One region of the Exiguobacterium sp. SH0S1 genome, then DNA from elsewhere that is predicted to be linked to it. Evidence: riboswitches for the same ligand, from Rfam matches in the RefSeq annotation. Region 1 holds a riboswitch; each other region holds the start of a gene.
The links. A riboswitch is a leader RNA that binds a small molecule or an ion and turns the genes downstream of it on or off. The one in region 1 is predicted to bind thiamine pyrophosphate.
Positions count from the first base shown of each region.

Region 1 (5,009 bases):
CCGGTACGAAGAACATATCCAGAGCTTTTTCTTCGGCCGTCGAGGCCTCAGAAAAAGACAAATGGCCGCTAGATGGCGACCGTTTGCGTTGCTCGTTCGATGGCGCCCCGACTCCTGCAGGAAAGCAATCCAACGGAGACCCAGTAGCGACGTGAGTCGCGATGAGGCTCCGGGATTGCCTGCGGAAAGCGTGGGCGCCCGAAGGACGAGCGATAACAATCATGTTAGTCAACAAGAAAACACGCTCCTTTTGAGCGTGTTTTTTTGTTGACAACGGACGTGATCCCGTTCATTATCTAAAAAGTAATGATTACGATTTAAAGGTGGTATACATCATGAAACGAATTCCGATCACAGTCTTGTCCGGATATTTAGGAAGTGGCAAGACGACGTTGCTCAATCATATGTTGAACAATCGGGATGGTAAAAAATATGCCGTCATCGTCAACGATATGAGCGAGCTGAACATCGATGAGCGATTGATTGACGGGGCAGGTTTTTCACGGACGGACGAGAAGTTGGTGGAGCTGTCTAACGGTTGCATCTGCTGCACGTTGCGAGAAGATTTACTCGAGGCGGTCAGCGAGATTGCGAACGACCGACAGCTCGACGGCATCATCATCGAGTCGTCAGGCATCTCGGAACCGATCCCGGTCGCGCAGACGTTTACATATGCGGATGACGCCTTGGGTATCGACTTGACGAGCCGTGTGTATGTTGACGCGATGGTGACGGTCGTCGACGCATATCGATTTTTAAAAGACTTCAACTCGGGCGAATCGCTGCATGAACGGAAACAGGCTGTCGACACGGGTGATGTCAGGGAAGTCGTCGACTTGCTCGTCGATCAAGTCGAGTTTGCCGACATCATCGTCCTCAACAAGGCGGACCGGGTCACGGAACCGGAACTGCACGAAATCGAAAGTCTGTTACGCGCGTTAAACCCGGCGGCGCGACTTTTGACAAGCACATACGGGAACGTGTTGTTGTCCGACCTGTTAGACGTGAACTTGTTCGACTTCGACCAGGCGATGCATGCCGCCGGATGGATCCAAGAGCTCGAGACAGACGACCATACCCCTGAAACCGAAGAGTACGGCATCAGTTCGTTCGTCTATCGCCGCCGCCGTCCGTTCCACCCGGAGCGTTTACATGCGTGGATCGAACAGTTCCCGGAAGAAGTCGTCCGGGCGAAAGGTTTTTTATGGATCGCCTCACGGAACGACATCGCGTGCTTGTTCTCCCAAGCGGGGTACGCGTCGACGCTCGAACATGCCGGGCGTTGGCTCGCGACGCTTCCTGACGCGGAACGAAAGCAGATGTTCGCCGCCGAACCAGAGCTTGAGGCCGATTACATCGAGCCGTACGGCGACCGCCAGACGGAGCTCGTCTTGATCGGTCACCGAATGGACCGAGTGCGCGTCGAGCTTGAACTTGACGCCTGTCTACTGTCAGACGAAGAGATGGCGTCAGACTGGACAACGTTACGGGATACGCTTCCAGGAAACGGGATCGCGACGTTTTCATGATTTAACCGTTTACAATTCAGAATCGAACGGCTATACTTTTGCTTGCATGAACAACCGCATACATTGGACTACACTAGGGGTGCTTCGGCTGAGATGTGAGCATGGCTCCAATCCCTTATAACTCGATCCAGGTAATACTGGCGTGAGGAAGTGTGGCACTTTTTCTGATGGATTGATGATTGGATAAGTGGCCGCATTCTCATGGATGCGGCTTTTTTGTGTAACCAAATAAGGGGGGAATCATCATGAATCAACAATGTGGAACGAGCCCGATCGTCGGGTTCCGCTTTACGCTAAGCCCGATGACGTCAGAGTTCATACCGGTCATCAAAGGAGCACTCAAAGAGACTGATTTAAGCAACGTCTGGAGGCACACGGACGATGTGTCGACCGTGATTCGCGGTCGGGCCGAGCACGTGTTTGACGTCGCGAAAGCAGTCTTGTCACACGCCACGAGAACAGGGGCGCATGTGTCGATGAGCGGGACGTTCTCGGCCGGATGTCCGGGCGACACGGCCGGGGACAATCTGCTCGACGTATCGAGTGAGCCGGTGAACGGGCGGGTAGGTGCGCAATACGTCTCTTCACAGTTCGCGCTCTACCCGCTCGGTGATGATGATTACATGGACATCATCTATGAAGAGATCGATTTCGCGAAAGAACGGGGTGTGTTCAATGACGCGATGCATTATGCCTCAGGAATTCACGGAGACATCGAGCCGGTGTTCGCGTTTTATGAGGCGACGTTCAACCGTGTTCGCGAGAAGACGAGCCACGTCGTCATGACGGTCACGTTCAGTGTGAACAGTCCGTCACACGAGGGACGCGTTGATGCTTAACTCATGGAAGTTGAAAGAAATCGTCTTGTTGTCGATTTTATCGGTCGTCTTTGCCGTCGTCTATTTGGCGTTCGTCCATGTCGGGAACTTGTGGGCCGGCTTGATCGGGCCGATCGCCTATGAATGGATTTTTGGGATTTGGTTCATCGTCTCGATTATTACCGCCTACATCATTCGAAAGCCAGGCGCCGCCTTTTTGTCGGAAGTGCTCGCAGCGTCGATCGAGATGATGATCGGCAATGCGATCGGTCCGCGCATCATCCTCGTCGGCATCATTCAAGGACTCGGCGCCGAAGCGGCGTTCGCACTAACCGGGTATAAGCGGTATGACTTGTGGGTGCTCATGCTCGCCGGATTCGGTGCGGCAGTGACGAGTTTCGCATATACGTACGTCATGGGAGGTCTCAGCGCGCTAAGTCCGACGTACGTGGCTTTGATGTTCGCACTACGGGCGACGAGCGGGATGCTCATCGCAGGGATCGGCGGGAAGATTTTGAGCGACTTGTTGCTTCGAACGGGTGCGCTAGAAGGGTATGCCGTCACCCGGCAGAGGAAGGCACATGGTTGAGACCGAGCGTCTGGCGTTTCGTTTCCCGGGAGAAGAACGCGACGTATTGACAGATATCACACTTCGTCTTAAGGACGGCAGGACGCTCATCACCGGGGCGAGCGGGTCGGGGAAGTCGACTTTGTTCGCCTTGTTCAATCGGCTCTACCCGGACAACTGTGATGGGATTGTGACGGGGCGATTGCATCTATTCGGTCGGTCCTATGCCACGTATCGGCCTGGCGAGGTGAATCGCCGCGTCGGGACGGTGTTTCAAGACCCGGACAGCCAGTTCGTCATGCAGACGGTAGAGGAAGAGCTGATTTTCACGCTCGAAAACTTTTCGGTCGCCCGAAGCGAGATGATGGACCGTGTCTCAGCGATTTTGCACGAGTTACATTTGTCCGATTATCGCCACCGCACCATCCATGATTTATCAGGGGGCGAGAAGCAGCAAATCGCCGTCGCCTGTGCCTTGATCGGATGTCCGGAATGGCTCTTACTCGACGAGCCGCTCTCACACCTCGACCCGGCGACGGCACGTCGGTTCGTTCGCTGGCTCGACAAGTCCGCACGGAACGTCAATATCGTCGTCATCGAGCATCGTCCGTACATGTGGGGCGACTTCTTTGACCGGCACCTGGAACTCGTGAACGGAAGGATCGCAGGCGATGGATCGTTCGTCGTTCAACCGGATTATACATTTACGCCGATTGAAACGACACGGGGCACAAACACATTATTTCAGATACCGAAAGTGAATCACAAAAAGTTTCAACTTGCAGCGAGCAAAATCGCAGTGGCCCCCGGGGATGTGATCGCCATCCTCGGTCGGAACGGCAGCGGCAAATCGACGTGGCTAAAAAGCCTGGCGCGGCATCACCGTGAAGTCGGGCTCGTCCCGCAATCCCCGGCGCATTTGTTTGTGACGAGTGACGTGTCGCGGGAACTAGCATATGGACATAACCGTTCAATCGAGGACATGTTGGCACGCCTCGGGCTTGAACGTCTGCGTGACGCCCATCCACTCTCACTCAGTCACGGTCAAAAACGGAGACTCGCCATCGGGGTGATGCTTCTGTCGGGTAAACAACTGCTCGCGTTTGATGAACCGACGGCCGGTCAAGACGAGGCATCACTTCGAGCGCTCCATGCATTGATGGCTGAACGAGTCCGTGCGGGGCAGACGGTCTTGTTCGTAACGCACGATCTCAGTTTCGCCCGTGCCGCGAGCACGTATTATTTGATGAGTGACGGGAACTTGAGTGGGCCGTACGATGCGTCGATTTGGGACGACTCGGACTTATTGCGGGCCCACGGACTGTTGACGGAGGCGTTTTGATGACGTTTCACGAGATGAACCCGACAATCAAGTTCTTGACCGTGACGTGTCTCATGTTCGGTCTCGCCTTCGTGTACAACCCGTGGACTCCGCTCGTCGTCTTCTTCGGCACAATCGCCCTCCAATTCATCTTTTCCGACGTGAGCTGGAAGCGATGGGGACTGTTCATGATCCCATTTTTACTGACCGCGCTCGGGACGCTTTGGACGACGCTCGTCTTCGGCAGAGAGGCGAGCGGGCAAGTCGTGTTCTCGCTCTTCGGCAATGATGTCACCGAGGAGAACGTGTTGTTGGCGGCGACACTTTCGCTTCGGGTCCTCGCCTTTACGGTCCTGTCGCTTCTGTTCACGCTGACGACGGACCCGAAGCGGTTCGTCTACAGTCTGATGCAGCAGGCGAGATTGTCTCCGAACATCGCCTATAGCGTCTTCGTCGGCTTTCGCTTTTTCCCGATTTTAAAGATCGAACTGATGCAGCTCTATGAAACGCATGCCTTACGTGGCGTGCGCCTCGACACCCGGATCGATCACGTGCGGCACATCCCGAAACTCCTAATCCCGCTTCTTGCCGGCGCTATCCGTCAAGCCGAGCGGATCGCGTTCTCGATGGAGGCTCGGGGATTTACGGGTGAACATCGTTCCACGTACGAGGTGATTCCGGTCACGCGAAACGATTTTCTGTTGGCGTCACTCTTGTTCACGCTGTTCGGAGTAAGTGTATGGATCGGCGTGCGATAAAAAACAGGACGACTC
Region 1 covers NZ_SJVC01000001.1:784,538-789,546, reverse strand. Annotated here, with positions in the region: gene EVJ20_RS04010 (GTP-binding protein) at 336-1,529, shown strand; TPP riboswitch at 1,595-1,695, shown strand; gene EVJ20_RS04005 (YkoF family thiamine/hydroxymethylpyrimidine-binding protein) at 1,775-2,368, shown strand; gene EVJ20_RS04000 (ECF transporter S component) at 2,361-2,936, shown strand; gene EVJ20_RS03995 (ABC transporter ATP-binding protein) at 2,929-4,257, shown strand; gene EVJ20_RS03990 (energy-coupling factor transporter transmembrane component T family protein) at 4,257-4,994, shown strand; gene EVJ20_RS03985 (DUF1643 domain-containing protein) at 5,008-5,009, opposite strand, start outside.

Region 2 (5,009 bases), on a different contig from region 1:
AGATTGTGTGGATTGAACCAGACGAGGTAGCGATTCCATTTGCCCTAGATGAGAAAGTATCCAGGTTCTCATCCTATTTCATACATGCTACGCTAATGTAAAATAGGGAAATAATGTAACTTACTAGGGGGTTGTTTTATGAAACGATTAGGACTACTTGGCTTAAGCGCGTTCTTGCTGACAGGTTGTACCGATCAAGCCGAGCAACCAATCGTCTCTCCTGATATGAACGAACAAGATGAAGAAGCGACGATCGAATGGACACGAGAAGATTTCAAAGACGTCTTTGACCAACACGAGACTGCCCAAGACTTGTTAGCAGCGCTCGAAACCCAAGGGCTAACACCGTTCCGTGAGACGTTCGAACGCGTCGTCATCGCCGGGGACGGGATCCATCATACATACGCCGATATTTATCCGTTCAAGCTCGACGACGGCACGTACGCGACCGTCTATGAGAATGAAGACGGTGAGATCGCCAACGGTCCCGAGTCGGTCGCACCACTCTTTTGGCAAGAAGAGTCGTTCACGCAATTCGTTGAGGAGATTGAGAAGCGCAAATACGGGACGAGTGCCCCCCCGACCGACGTCACATTGACGCAAGACGAGTTTCAATCGATTTACGACCGCCATGCCTACACGTCAGCGCTCATCGTCGAGCTCGACGAATGGGGAGTTCAAGTCGCACGCGACCCAATCGAGAACGTCATCATTGCCGGGAACGGCGTCAAGGAAGTGACGGCCGACTTGATCGTCTTTGAGATCGAAAACGGCTACGCTATCGTCTACGACCAAGACGGTGAGATTTTGAAAGCACCGGAGTCGATCGCCCAGCTGTTTTGGAACGAGACGGATTATGAAAACCTGCTCGAGAAGAACGAGTGATCACGTACCGCGACGTTTCAAGTCCCGATACTCGAGGAACAAGTTGAGCCATTGGGCCGGTTTATCGGCTGACTCGGACGGATCATACCGATAGTTGGTCACATATACATGCCACGACAGCGCCCGATACACGCAACCGAGCTCTTCAGCGATCAACAAATGGCGCCATAGCACGTCCCGAGGCGCTACACCTTCCCACTCAGCCAAGTAGACGGTACGCATCTTCTGAATCTGTTCATACCATGCGACTTCATCGTCTTCTGGCAACAAGTCGTAGAGCGCGTTCCAAAACACACGGACGCTGAAGAACGGATGGGTGACGGTCGCATCGCCCCAATCGAGAATACATAAGTCATCCGTCTGTTTGCGCCAAAAGATGTTGCCGCCATGTAAGTCGCCGTGCTCGAGACTCATCGGCACCCCAGTCGCGAGCTCGTCGCACATGGTGAGGAGTTTGTCTTGGAGCGCCAGCACCGCCTCTGCCTTATCTCGATCTAACCCCGTACATAACTCGGGTAAATACGTCCGTATCTCTTCTTTTAGACGAGCCGGACGCCGGTCCGGGATACCGTAGGCCAAAAGCGTATCCGTGTAATTCGCTTCTTTTCTCTGTAGTTTCGCATATTGACGCACAGCCGCTTTGTACCGACTGTGCTTGGGGTATTCACGAAGTGCATCCCCGCCGATGTCTCGCATAAGTAGCCAGTTGCGTGTCGCGGCAATGGCGATGACCTCCGGGACGAGTCCCGGATGCCGTTCGGCTAGATGCATCGACAGTTCAGCCTCGCCACCACTGATTGCTGTCACCGCCTTGGCGTAGTAACGGTCTGCTCCGTACTCTCCATACATCAAGTATGTCAAGTCGGTATCTTTCACAACCCGCCACGTCACGCCTGGCACATGGCCATCGAGCCAGTGCTCGAACTGTTCACGGTAAGACTCGTCACGCCATGGGATCGCATCCCTCACTGACCTCACTTCCTTTCACCACACTTCGTTTAGGAGGAAATAATATGGACGTTGTCTATTATTCATACCCGGTCGATGCGCTACTCTATATGTATTTAGGTGCGACGGCTGTCTTCAGCTTCATAATTGGTCTAGTCGTTCGCCGCGTGTCGAGGCGTCCAGATATCAGCTTTTGGACGACGATCGTGCTCAGCTTTGTCGGACTATGTCTTTCACTCGGCTGGTTCCGTAACGCCTCGGTCACCGTATTTATGGGTACACTCCCGTGGGTCATCAATCTCGTGTTTTCCCTGTTTTTATACGCCCTGTATAGCGGTATCATTTATTTCATCTTCCGACCGCGAAAAATTGAGGCAACAAAATAACGTTATGCTATACTCAAACCAATAAACGACCACTAGGGGAGCCTTCGGGCTGAGACGGCAACTGCCGGACCCTTCGAACCTGATCTGGCTCATACCAGCGTAGGGAAGTGGCTTGGATACGTCTGTCTGTCCACGCCACTTTTCCACTTGGAGAAGTGGCGTTTTCATTTTGAAAGGAGACACTACATGCGTATTCAACAACTCACTTGGATGGCGATGCTCATCGCCATCGCCATCATCGGCTCCCTGTTCATCTCCATCCCGACCGGTGTCGCCCGGGCCTATCCGGTGCAACATATGGTGAACGTCATCGCCGCCGTCACCGTCGGTCCGATTGGTGCCGTCCTCGTCGCGTTCGTGACCGGACTCGTCCGTGTCATGACCGGGACCGGGTCGTTGCTCGCCTTCCCAGGTGGTATGATCGGCGCCTTGCTTGCCGGACTATTTTACGTGCGGACGAACCGGGTCGCTTTCGCTGCGCTCGGTGAAGTCATCGGGACGGGCGTCATTGCCTCGCTCATCGCCGTCCCGTACGCGAAAATCTTAATGGGTTCTGAGTTTGGGGCGCTGTTCTTCTTCCCGGCCTTCCTCGCCTCGAGCGTGACCGGAGCCATCCTCGGCTGGATCGTCTTGGCGCGGGTCAAACAGTTGCGTCCACTCACGGTGAAGCGATAATTGAACAACAACCACCAAAACAGGGACGGCCGACTTAGGAAGGCTGTCCCTGCTTCACGTGATACACCCAAATCTCTTCCCCGTTCGCTTCATCAATCAAGCCACTGTCCTCAAATCCGCCCTTCGCATAAAACCGTTTCGCTGGTTCGTTCGTCGGATGGAGACTGAGGATGATGTCATCGACATCAAATCGCTCTTGCATCCACTCAATCGCAAGTTGCAAAAATGTTGACCCGATGCCTTTCCCTTGCTCATCCATATCAATCATAAAGCGGTCGAGCCAGACGTAACGCTCCACCTTGTTCTCGGCCCCGACCATCATGAAGCCGACCGGTTGATTGTCTCGACAGAGCGCGTAGCACGTCCACGCGTACTTGACGTCGACGTCCATCTCGCGGAGCGATTCCGCGTTCGTTTCGATAAAGCGGGCCTGACCAGGTGCGACGGTCAAGGCGACGACCGCATCCAAGTTCGTCTCATCAATCGGTTGAATCGTCAACGCATCGGTAGCCATCGTTGTACCTCCTCCATGTCCTGCCCGCGTTTCGGCAAGATGTAGGCGCTGACCGACGAGTTATACAAATACACATAATCGGCTTCCTCGACGACTTCCTTGATGCCGCTCCATGAGACTTTCGTCTCCCCGAACGCATTTTTGTCACGAAGACCGTCTTCATCCAGATCCATCGTATGCGGGCCGATCATGCCTTCATTGCTTCGTTCTTGAATCATCCGCTTCGTCTGTTTTCGGATATGCCGTTCAAAATACTTCGGATAATACAGAAACCAGATGAGGCTGATGACGCCATACACCCCAAACAACCACCAGCTCGTATCTTGAAACAATGTCGCGAACGTCAAAGCGCCACCACTTAAAATGATGACGGGCCCGATGATGCGCTGCAGGAATAGCATCCTCTTTCCTATCTTTGAACGTCTAATATGACTCAAGTTGAAGTGAATGTAGTCTTCTTCCGTCAATTCGTATTGGATTTCCATATGTATCCCTCCTCGGTGTCGTATACGTCTTCGTTCAAGAAAAGTTCCGCTTCAGGCTCCTATTCGCTAAAATGAAAGCAAAGGAGTGACACGATGAAACAAATCCACCATCTCTGTATCCAAACGCCCGACTATGCGGCGTCAAAGCAATTTTATGAAACGCTCGGTTTTGAGCTCGTCCAAGAGTCACCCAACTTCCATACCCGGGCGTTCAACAGTTGGCTCAAGCTCGGCGACTTCTATATCGAACTCCAGACGGCGAAGACCGACGAGACGTTATCGCCGTATTCGAAACATGCGGCCGGACCCGTTCACTTCGCCTTGTACGTCGATGACCTTCAAGCGGAAGTCCGTCGGCTCGAGGCGCTCGGTGTCACGTTCTTGCCGAAACATGGCGGCAACATCTACTTCGTCGTCGACGGACATTTGAGCAAACTAAAAGCCCCGGAAGGCACGATCATCGAGCTTCGGGACACGTTTTTGATCAAGTGAGGCGCTCGCCTCGCTTTTTTCGTCCGTATCGCACACCCCCATGTTTCCCGCCACTTGCGAACAGGTACATGAAAAAGAATACAACGTGTACGTACCGTTTGGAGGCTATTTATGAAATATCTTGATTATTGGAGTTATCTGTCACTATCACTTGCCAAACTATTTTTATTCAGCGTCTTGACCGCGAGTGCGTTCAACGTTCATTTTTTACTCGTCAACGTCGGGATGATTCTCATGATGACGAGCTGGGCGTTGCTCGTGAAGACGAAAACACGGCGCTGGATTTTATTCGCCTCGCTGTTTCTACACAGTACACTCCTCATCTCCGACGTCTGGTATTATCGCTATTTCGGCAATCTGTTGTCGGTCGCGCTTTTGTCAGACGTTGGTCAGATGGGCGACGTCGGCGGCGGCTTCCTGACGTTGATTCAACCGACCGATTTTCTATTGTTCGTGGACCTGGTGCTTTATACCGCTGTCCTCGTCTATATGAGAAAAAGACCTGCGCAAGGCACAGGAAAAAATCGCCGGATCGCCGCTTCCGGTTTTGTCGTCGGCTTGACCGCCTTCGTCGTTCCGTTAACCGTCAGTCAGCCGAATGGTGACGAGCAAGCACCGATTTCG
Region 2 covers NZ_SJVC01000005.1:130,289-135,297, forward strand. Annotated here, with positions in the region: gene EVJ20_RS12370 (hypothetical protein) at 139-885, shown strand; gene EVJ20_RS12375 (aminoglycoside phosphotransferase family protein) at 886-1,854, opposite strand; gene EVJ20_RS12380 (hypothetical protein) at 1,899-2,219, shown strand; TPP riboswitch at 2,244-2,342, shown strand; gene thiW (energy coupling factor transporter S component ThiW) at 2,406-2,894, shown strand; gene EVJ20_RS12390 (GNAT family N-acetyltransferase) at 2,929-3,408, opposite strand; gene EVJ20_RS12395 (YcxB family protein) at 3,390-3,893, opposite strand; gene EVJ20_RS12400 (VOC family protein) at 3,987-4,385, shown strand; gene EVJ20_RS12405 (LTA synthase family protein) at 4,497-5,009, shown strand, end outside.
Region 2: linked by a shared signal. The riboswitch ahead of thiW (energy coupling factor transporter S component ThiW) and the one ahead of EVJ20_RS04005 (YkoF family thiamine/hydroxymethylpyrimidine-binding protein) in region 1 are both predicted to bind thiamine pyrophosphate.

Region 3 (5,009 bases), on a different contig from region 1:
AACGTACAAGACTGGTTGCCGAAATTTGATTTGTTGTTGTTGACGAGCATATCGGAAGGGCAGCCGCTTGCCATTTTAGAAGGGATGGCGGCTGGCATCCCTTGGGTGGCGACCGATGTCGGGGCTTGTTCGGAACTACTTTACGGACGCGCTGACGATCCGTTCGGTCCGGCCGGCTTCATCGTTCCTCCGGTCCATCCGGAAGCCATCGCTGACAAAGTCGAATGGATGATGGATTATCCGCGCGAACGGATGCGCTTCGGTAAAAACGGCCGCGAGCGTGTCCGTCAGTATTATCGATTGCAACAGTTCGTCGACCGCTATAAAGCCATCTATGAAGCGAGGAGGGAACAGTATGGCGGGCATCGGGTTTAAGTTACAAAAGCTGTTTCAAGAAGACTATTACTCTTCAAGACTGAAGGCGTACACGTTTTCCGGTCTCGTCACATCGGGCCCTTGGCTGATCGTCATCCTCGTTGTCGGTACGATTCAATGGTTGGCGTTTCAGATGCCGATGTTGTCACTCGAGGAACGGACACTGTTTATGCTATCCGTGTCTTACGCGTTCATTTTCTCGCAAATTCTATTTAGTTTTCAGCAGCTCGTCGTCACGCGATACGTGGCCGATTTGTTTTATGAAAAGAAAGCCCATGAGATCTTTCCTGTCTTCACCGGCATGTTAAAAGTGACGATTCTCGCTGCCGTCGTCATGTATAGCGTGTTTTGGCTGATTTCACCGCTCAGTTTCGCCTATAAGCTCGTCCTGTTCGTCTTATTCATGACCATCAACGTCATCTGGGTCATGTTCTTGTTCTTGAGCGCCGCCAAATTTTATCAAGCGGTCGCTTACAGCTTCTTGCTAGGCGGGGTTATTTCAGTCGCGAGCGTCTATTTGATCAGTCGTCTCATGGTCAACCCATCGAGCCTCGAGCTTCTGTTTGGCTTTACCGTTGGGATGGTCGTGACGCTGTTCGGGCTATTCTTCGCGATGCTTCGGACGTTTCCGCTCAGGTATGCGACGCGAGAGTTTTCATACTTCCGGTACTTTGATAAGTATCCGGACTTGTTCGCGATTGGTGTGTTATACGTGCTTGGGATCTGGGTGACCAACTTCATCATTTGGTTTGGTGAAGGTCGCATGGTGATTGCCGATTCGTTCGTGTTCAATCCGTATTATGACACGGCTGTGTTCTGGTCGTACTTGACGATCATCCCGACCCAGCTCTTGTTCGTCGTCGCTGTCGAGACAAGGTTTTACGAGCGCTACCGAACGTTTTACGGCTTGATCAATTATGGCGGGGCGTTACACCAAATTGAGAAGGCGAAGCAGACGATGACGACGGTGTTGAAAAATGAATTGATCCGACTTGGGCGAAGTCAAGGTGTTGTCACCTTGTTCGCGATCCTGATGGCGGGTGTGTTCGTCGGTTGGATTGGTGTCCCGGAAGAAGTCGGTCAAATTTTCCGGATGACGACGCTCGCCGCGTTCGCGAACGCGATGATTCTCGTACTGACGCTGCTCTTGCTTTATTTTGAGGACCGGCGTGGTGCGTTGTTCGTCAACCTATCGTTCTTCACATTGAACGCCTTGTTCACGTTGTCGTTACTATCGCGCGGGATCGATTGGTATGGGGTCGGCTTTGCGATCAGCACGACCATCACGTTCTTTATCGCAGGACTGCGCTTGATTTATTTTATGGGGAAGGTCGATTATTACGTGTTCGCGGCCTCGAACCGTCGTAAGCTCGGGACGGAACGGTTCTCGCATTTTGGGACCGCGCTCAACCGTCGCTTCTCGCGTTAAAGGGTTTGCATTTTTCAAAAAGATTGATATGATGTGGTCGAAGATGACCGAATTTCATAATGTTTGCCACTAGGGGAGTCGCTTGACGCGGCTGAGATGGACAAGGTCCAGACCCTTTGAACCTGATCTAGTTCACGCTAGCGGAGGGAAGTGGGCGAAACGTCCTTTCTCACACTCTTTGTGTATGGCCGACGCCGCTTCCGTTATGGGAGGCGGCGTCTTTTTTCATACAAAGGAGGAGAATACGATGACATTTACCGCACACATCCGCCAAGAGGCCAACGCCTTGTTTGAGGCGAGTTTCCACCATCCGTTCGTCCGCGCGCTCGGAGACGGGACGCTCGACGAGGCGAAGTTTCGGCATTACGTGATGCAAGACTCGTACTACTTGAATCAATTTTCGAAAGTACAGGCGAAGGGCGCTACACTTGCCCCGACGATGGAGCTGGCGAGCCGATTTTTGACGCACGCCCTCCACACGATCGAGGCGGAGCACGAGTTGCATCGGGAATTTTTTACGATGCTCGAGGTGAGTGACATGGAGTGGACGACGTTCGAACCAGCTCCGACGGCTTATGCATACGCGCTCCATATGCAACAAGCCGGCCCGACGCTCGGAGACGTGCTCGCGGCGATTCTTCCATGCTACTGGGTGTATTACGAGATCGGGGAGCGCTTGAAGGACGCAGAGCCAGACCATCCGATCTATTCTGTTTGGATTGCGACGTACGGTTCGGAATGGTTCCGTGAACTCGTCGAAGAGCAGATCGAGCGACTTGACGAATTGGCGGGACAAGCGACGGAGTCAGAACGGATTCGCTATCAGCAACTGTTTTTGAAAAGTTGCTACTATGAGCTCGCGTTTTGGGAGATGGCCTGGACACTCGAATCGTGGGAACTGCCGCTTGAGGTGGGACAATGAGGCCGGATCTATGGGAAGCCGTCCGGTTGAAGCGACCGCTCGTCCATAACATTACGAACACCGTCGTCGCCAACTTCTCGGCCAACGGGTTGCTCGCCATCGGTGCGTCCCCGGTCATGGCTGATGCGATCGAAGAAGTGGCAGACATGGCGACCGTGAGCGATGCCCTCGTCTTGAACATCGGGACGCTTGACGCAATGACCGAGGCGACGATGATCCGCGCCGGACAAGCCGCGAATCAGTCGGGCCGCCCTGTCGTCCTAGACCCGGTCGGTGTCGGGGCGACACCGTTCCGCCGCGACGTCGTCGAACGGATTTTGCGAGACGTCCGCGTCACGGTCATCCGTGGGAACGCCGGGGAAGTCGCCACGCTTGTCGATGCCGGTTGGACGACGAAAGGGGTCGACGCCGGAAGCGGCACACATCATCCGCAACAACTCGCTGAACGAGCAGCGAACCGATATAGCTGTGTTGTCGTGATTACCGGGGCGACGGATTTCGTGAGCGATGGTACGGTCACGCTAGAGATTTTGGGCGGTCATCCGCTCATGACAGAGACGACAGGCACCGGCTGTCTACTCAGTGCGGTCGTCGGTGCGTTCCTTGCTGTTGAACCGGACGTGATGACGGCAACCTCGACCGCGCTCACCGGATATGCACGATGCGGCGAGTTGGCGAGTGAAGCAGCGACGGGTCCGGGGGATTTCCCAATCCACTTTCTCAACGCGCTCGCTACCATGACGTCAACTGACCTGCCGAGCGACCGAATCGAGGTGTTCGCGCGATGAGGCCTCAAGTCTTGACCATCGCCGGTTCGGACTCTGGCGGGGGAGCCGGAATCCAAGCCGATTTGAAAACGTTTCAAGAATTAGGCGTATTTGGCACGAGTGTCGTGACCGCGGTGACGGCTCAAAACACGCGTGGCGTGCACGGTGTCGAAGCCGTCTCCGCCGACCTCGTCGCACGCCAGCTCGATGCAGTCGGATCAGACTTTATCATCTCGGCGTGCAAGACCGGGATGCTGTTCAATCGTGAGTTGATTGACGTCGTGGCGGACGCAATCGAGCAGCATCGATTTCAAAATGTCGTCGTCGATCCGGTCATGATCGCTAAAGGCGGTGCGACCTTGCTTGAACGGGACGCCGTCACCGCGCTACGGACGAGGCTGTTACCGATGGCGACGGTCGTCACGCCAAATATCCCTGAAGCTGAAGTGTTGACCGGCTTGACGATTTGTACGTTCACTGATCGTATGAAAGCAGCTGAGCGCTTGTTGTCTTACGGGGCAAACGTCGTCATGTTGAAAGGCGGTCATTTGGACGGTCCTCTCGCCGAAGACCTAGTCATGACGAAGACCGATACGTTTCGAATGGTGACACCACGGTTGCTGACGAAAGATACGCACGGGACCGGCTGCACGTTTTCGGCTGCGCTAACAGCGGAGCTCGCGAACGGGCATACCGTTACGGAAGCCGCGCAGAAGGCGAAACAGTTCATCCATAGTGCCATCGCCCACGGATTACAAATCGGCAGCGGGCATGGACCGACAAATCATTGGGCGTATAACAAGCACCCGAAGGAGGTGGTTTCCATTGAATCCATCGCCTATCGTTGAGCGGTTAAAGCTCTACTTCATCTGCGGCACAGCGGATACGTTTGATCTCGTTCAGACGGTCGAAACGGCGCTTCAATGTGGTGTGACATGTTTTCAATTTCGCGAAAAAGGTAAAGAGCCACTGTATGGGGATAAAAAAGAAGCGATGGCACGAGCGTTGCATACACTTTGTCGACAGTACCGTGTCCCGTTCATCGTCAACGATGACGTCGAGCTGGCAATCAAACTCGATGCGGACGGAGTTCATGTCGGACAAGAGGACGCAGCAGCCGAAGTCGTTCGTCGGCGAATCGGTTCAAAGAAGTGGCTCGGTGTCTCGGTCCACTCGATCGAGCAAGCCGCAACGGCTTCGAGATACGCCGATTATGTCGGAATTGGACCGATTCATCCGACTGTGTCGAAACAAGACGCGGCCGAAGTGAATGGAACGATGCTCATTCGGCAAGTGCGAGCCCGGTTTCAGCATTTGCCAATCGTGGGGATTGGTGGAATCATGCCTGAACACGTCGAAGCGATTCGACGTGACGGGGCTGACGGCGTAGCTGTCATCTCGGCCATTGCTTCTGCACCGGACGTGGCCATGGCCACACGGCGTTTCGCTTGTCTCTGAATTTTATTTGAGGAGGAAGACAGATGAACGTATTTGTAATTGGAGCGAATGGACAGAT
Region 3 covers NZ_SJVC01000005.1:88,537-93,545, reverse strand. Annotated here, with positions in the region: gene pelF (GT4 family glycosyltransferase PelF) at 1-375, shown strand, start outside; gene pelG (exopolysaccharide Pel transporter PelG) at 356-1,804, shown strand; TPP riboswitch at 1,866-1,970, shown strand; gene tenA (thiaminase II) at 2,052-2,726, shown strand; gene thiM (hydroxyethylthiazole kinase) at 2,723-3,514, shown strand; gene thiD (bifunctional hydroxymethylpyrimidine kinase/phosphomethylpyrimidine kinase) at 3,511-4,341, shown strand; gene thiE (thiamine phosphate synthase) at 4,280-4,951, shown strand; gene EVJ20_RS12120 (SDR family oxidoreductase) at 4,975-5,009, shown strand, end outside.
Region 3: linked by a shared signal. The riboswitch ahead of tenA (thiaminase II) and the one ahead of EVJ20_RS04005 (YkoF family thiamine/hydroxymethylpyrimidine-binding protein) in region 1 are both predicted to bind thiamine pyrophosphate.

Region 4 (5,009 bases), 420 kb from region 1:
CTCGTCATGGCGCCTGTCGTCCCGGAAGAACCGAAAGAAGTCGTCAAGCAGCCGGCAGCTGCAGTCGAGCCGGAATCAGCGACGCCGAAGAAACAAAAGAAAAAGAAGTGGTGGCTCTGGCTAGTGCTCGTGCTTCTATTGATTGGTGGCGGGGTTGCCGCGTATGTGGTTGCAGATGAAATGTCACGTGCCGTCGTGCCTGATGTCGTCGGTATGAGCGTCGGTGATGCGACGACTGAACTGGAAGCATCCGGATTCGTCGTTGAGACGACGGACCGAGTGAGTGACAACGTGTCTGAAGGCGACGTGATTTCGCAAAACCCGCAACCTGGACGGAAGCCGAAGCGTGGAACGGTCGTCACCATCGTCGTGTCTGCTGGGAAAGAGACGGTCGAGATGCCTGACGTCGAAGGGTTGTCTCAAACAGCAGCGGAACGAACGTTGAAAGATCTTGATTTCACAGATATTGAAATCCAATCCGAAGCGTCCGAAACGGTCGACAGCGGAGATGTGATTTCGCAATCGATCACGCCAGGTGAAGAAGTCATCGCGTCGGAAGAGACGGTCACGCTCGTCGTCTCGACCGGCAGCAATAAAATCGAGCTTGCTAATTTGACGGGCTATACGTTCGAAGAGGCGTCAACTTATGCCGAGCAAAACAACTTGAAAATCGTGAAACGCGATGAGTATTCGACGAGTATCCCAGCGAATCAAATCATTCGTCAACTGCCGACGTCAGGGACGGCGGTCGATCCGGGAACGGAACTGACGGTCATCGTCTCACAAGGAGTCGAGCCGACCGACATCTCGATCGAGCGGGAAGTGGACGTCGAAATCGAACCGCCGGCAGAGGGTGAAGAGGCGGAGCCGGTCGAAGTCGTCATTCGTACCGTCGATGCCCGTGGTGAGATCGAAGTGTTGCGTGATATGATCACAGAAACGACGACGTATTCCTATACGCTCGTCATTGCTCCGGACGAAGTCGGTACCGCGACGATTGAAGTCGAGGGTGAAGTCGTTCGGACCGATACGGTGACATACGCCCAAGCAAAAGATTCACAATGAAGAGGTGGCGTGCGCGTCACCTCTTTTCTAAGGAGGAAACAGGATGAAAGGAACGATTATTCGCTTGCAAGGTGGGTTTTATGATGTCATGACCGAAACGAAAGTTGAAATCAGATGTCGCGCCCGGGGAAACTTCCGGAACCGAAACATTTCGCCCGTCGTCGGGGACGACGTCGATATTCAAGACCAAGGGGACGGGACCGGCTACATCATGGCTGTCGATGAGCGGTCGAACCATCTCGTCCGCCCGCCGATCGCCAACATCGATCAGGCGTTTCTGCTCTTTTCCGTGAAAGAGCCGGCATTCTCGTTTCATTTGCTTGACCGCTTTCTCATTTTGATCGAATCGAAGCAAGTTCACCCGATCATCGTGTTGACGAAGATGGACTTGTTGCTAGAAGCTGAAAAGGAAAAAATTAGTGCGGCGGCAGCGCTATACCGTTCGATCGGCTATCAAGTCATTGAGACGTCGACCGAAGACGGAGCTGGGATCGAGCTCATCCGCAGCGCGTTCAAAGACAAGACGAGCGTATTCGCCGGACAGACCGGCGTCGGGAAGAGTTCGTTGCTGAACGCGGTCGCACCGGAGCTTGAACTCGCGACTGGTAAGATTTCGAAAGCGCTTGGCCGCGGGAAGCATACGACGCGTCACGTCACGCTCATCACACTCGCGGACGGGTTCGTCGCCGATACACCTGGATTCTCGAGTCTTGAGTTCCCGGAAGAACTTGAAGTCGAGGAGATGCGTTGGTGTTTCCCTGAATTCGTCTTGCGGCACGATGACTGTAAATTCCGTGGTTGCGCCCATTTGAACGAGCCAGGTTGTGCCGTCAAAGCGGCGGTCGAGGCCGGAGAAATCGCTTCCACCCGCTATGCGAACTATGTTACGTTTATGGAGGAATTAAAAGATAGACAACGGAGGTACTAACATGATTAAAATCGCACCATCGATCCTGTCGGCCGATTTTGCCAACCTTGAGGCAGAGGTCAAAGCGGTCCAAGAAGCAGGGGCCGATTACATTCATTTTGACGTCATGGACGGTCAGTTCGTGCCGAACATCTCGATTGGACTGCCGGTACTCAAAAGTTTGCGTGACAAGTCGGACATGGTATTAGACGTCCATTTGATGATCGACCAACCGGAACGGTTCGTCGAGGACTTCGTTCAAGCAGGCGCCGATATCGTCACGGTCCATGTCGAGGCGACAAACCATTTGCATCGCGTATTGCAACAAATCAAAGGAGCCGGCGCCAAGTGTGGTGTCGTCTTGAACCCACATACGCCGTTGTCATCAATCGAGCACGTGCTCGGTGATGTCGATATGGTGTTGCTCATGACCGTGAACCCTGGCTTTGGCGGCCAAGCGTTCATCGAAGCGGTCGTCCCGAAGATTGCGGCGCTCAGCGAGATGCGCCAAGCGCGTCGTCTCGACTTCGAGATCGAGATCGATGGCGGGGTAAATCCTGCGACGGCAAAACTTTGTATCGACGCAGGTGCCGACGTCCTCGTTGCCGGTTCAGCCATCTATAACGAACCGAGCTATAAAGACGCAATCGATAGCATTCGCAACGCGTCTCGTGTATAATCGTCTGTAGAACAACAAATATTGTCGCAAGGGGTGTCACATCTGTGGCTGAGAGGCATGAGCTAACCCTTTGAACCTGTTCCGTTCACACGGACGTAGGGATGTGGCGAAAATGCACGTTGCTACACGATAGCAGCATGGCGTTTACGTCATGCTGCTTTTTGTCGTTCACTCATATCAAGGAGGGAATAAGATGAAACAACGTTTAAAACTACAGGCGCTCATTGAAATCTCGCTGTTCGCCTCGCTCGGACTGATCTTTGACATGCTCATCCCATATCGGTTGCCGCAAGGCGGAGCAGTCAGCTTGGCGATGCTGCCGATTCTCGTGATGGCTTATCGGCATGGATTGAGAGGCGGACTCGCGACAGGCGCGCTCGTCGGGACGCTACAACTGTTATTTGGGGCCTATATCTTCACGCCGGTCCAGTTTTTACTCGACTACACGGTCGCCTACGGCCTCGTCGGAGTCGCCGGCATCTTCGCCGGGCAAGTCAAACAGTCGGCAAAAGACGGCGCCAAGAAAACGCTCACGTTCTATTTGATTCTCGGGGCGTTGATCGGCTCGGCGCTCCGCTACGTTGCGCACGTCGTCTCCGGCATCGTCTTCTTCGCCGAGTATGCGGAAGGACCGGTCGTCTTGTACTCGCTCGGCTATAACTTGACGTATATGTTGCCGTCGTTCCTCGTCTCGGCGGTCGTGATCGTGCTCTTGTTCACGTCGGCGCCGCGTTTCGCGACGCTCGCGACACGGGACATCAGATAATGCGTGTCTTGATTGTGGCTGCGAGCCCGGAAGCGGTCCCTGAGCTTCCTCGGAACGCCGATTACGTCATCGGCGTCGACGGCGGCTATCATACGCTGCTCGACCGTGGGATGAAGCCGGACCTGCTCGTCGGTGACTTTGATTCGTTCACAGGCACCGTGCCGGAGGAAGCTGTCCGTTATCCGTCTGAAAAAGACGTGACCGACCTTGAGATCGCTCTCGAGGCGGCACGAGGGAAAGGGGCGGACGTGATCGACGTGTACGGTGCACTCGGGGGCAGACTCGATATGACGCTCAGCAACGTCGGTCTGCTCGAGGCGTACCCCGAGATGCGGTTGTTCGCAGACGGGCAAGAAGTGCGCCTCGTCGGAAAAGGGGACTATCGTCTCCCGCGTCGTCCTGACCATTACTTGTCGCTCGTACCTTGGAAACGGGCCTCGGTCTCGATTCGTGGCGTCAAGTACCCGCTCGAGAACCATGACGTCGTCAGCCATGAGGCGCTGACGATCTCAAACGAGTGGTCGGCGGAAGAGGCGGATTTGCTCGTTCATAGCGGCAACGTCTTGATTATGTATATAAAGAAATAAACAAAAAAAATCCCATCGGCGCATGCCGCTGGGATTTATTTCGTTCGTGTATGGTAATTATACGCGTTCAACGAGACCTGATTTAAGAGCGCGAGCTGAAACCCAAACTCGTTTAGGTTTACCGTCAACGAGAATGCGAACTTTTTGTACGTTTACACCCCAAGTACGTTTTGTCTTGTTGAGTGCGTGCGAACGGTTGTTACCTGACTTAGGTGACTTACCTGTTACGTAGCATTTACGTGCCATGCGTTTCCCCTCCTTTTTTATGTGGGTTCGTCCTAATAGACACTCGTTTATATTAGCATGGGTTTTTTCACGATGCAACTAGAAAATAACCGGATGACAAGAAAAAAACTTGACATTACGGATGAGGATTTTAATAATGAATGAGGGTTGCGGTTACAATTGACCGAGTTTAGGGGCATGTCCTTTTAATAACTAGGTACTTATTGTAGAATATACTGTAGGAATCATTCCGAATAAAGGAGGCTACTCCATATGGCAATTGAAATGAAGACAACATATGGCAATATTGATATCACGAACGACGTGGTCGCGACACTCGCGGGCGGTGCGGCGATGGAATGTTTCGGCGTCGTAGGAATGGCGTCACAAGCTCAACTGAAAGACGGGATCGCAGAACTGCTCAAACGTGAGAATTATGCGCGTGGCGTTGTCGTACGTCAAGATGGAGAAGACGTACATATCGATATGCACATCATCGTGAGCTACGGGACGAAAGTGTCGGAAGTCGCGTACAACGTGCAAAGTCGTGTAAAATACACGCTCGGTGAAACTTTAGGATTAAACGTTTCGTCGGTAAATATATTCGTACAAGGCGTTCGTCTGACGAATGACTGACGAGAACGAAGGAGGATTTGGTGTGGGGTTAAAACGTTTAGATGGATTGGTGTTTGCGCAAATGGTCGCAAACGGTGCAGCCAACTTGAGCCAAAATGCAGATTACGTGGATTCGCTTAACGTCTTCCCGGTCCCAGACGGCGA
Region 4 covers NZ_SJVC01000001.1:366,858-371,866, forward strand. Annotated here, with positions in the region: gene pknB (Stk1 family PASTA domain-containing Ser/Thr kinase) at 1-1,065, shown strand, start outside; gene rsgA (ribosome small subunit-dependent GTPase A) at 1,109-1,993, shown strand; gene rpe (ribulose-phosphate 3-epimerase) at 1,995-2,651, shown strand; TPP riboswitch at 2,671-2,770, shown strand; gene thiT (energy-coupled thiamine transporter ThiT) at 2,845-3,417, shown strand; gene EVJ20_RS01830 (thiamine diphosphokinase) at 3,417-4,004, shown strand; gene rpmB (50S ribosomal protein L28) at 4,062-4,250, opposite strand; gene EVJ20_RS01840 (Asp23/Gls24 family envelope stress response protein) at 4,503-4,865, shown strand; gene EVJ20_RS01845 (DAK2 domain-containing protein) at 4,888-5,009, shown strand, end outside.
Region 4: linked by a shared signal. The riboswitch ahead of thiT (energy-coupled thiamine transporter ThiT) and the one ahead of EVJ20_RS04005 (YkoF family thiamine/hydroxymethylpyrimidine-binding protein) in region 1 are both predicted to bind thiamine pyrophosphate.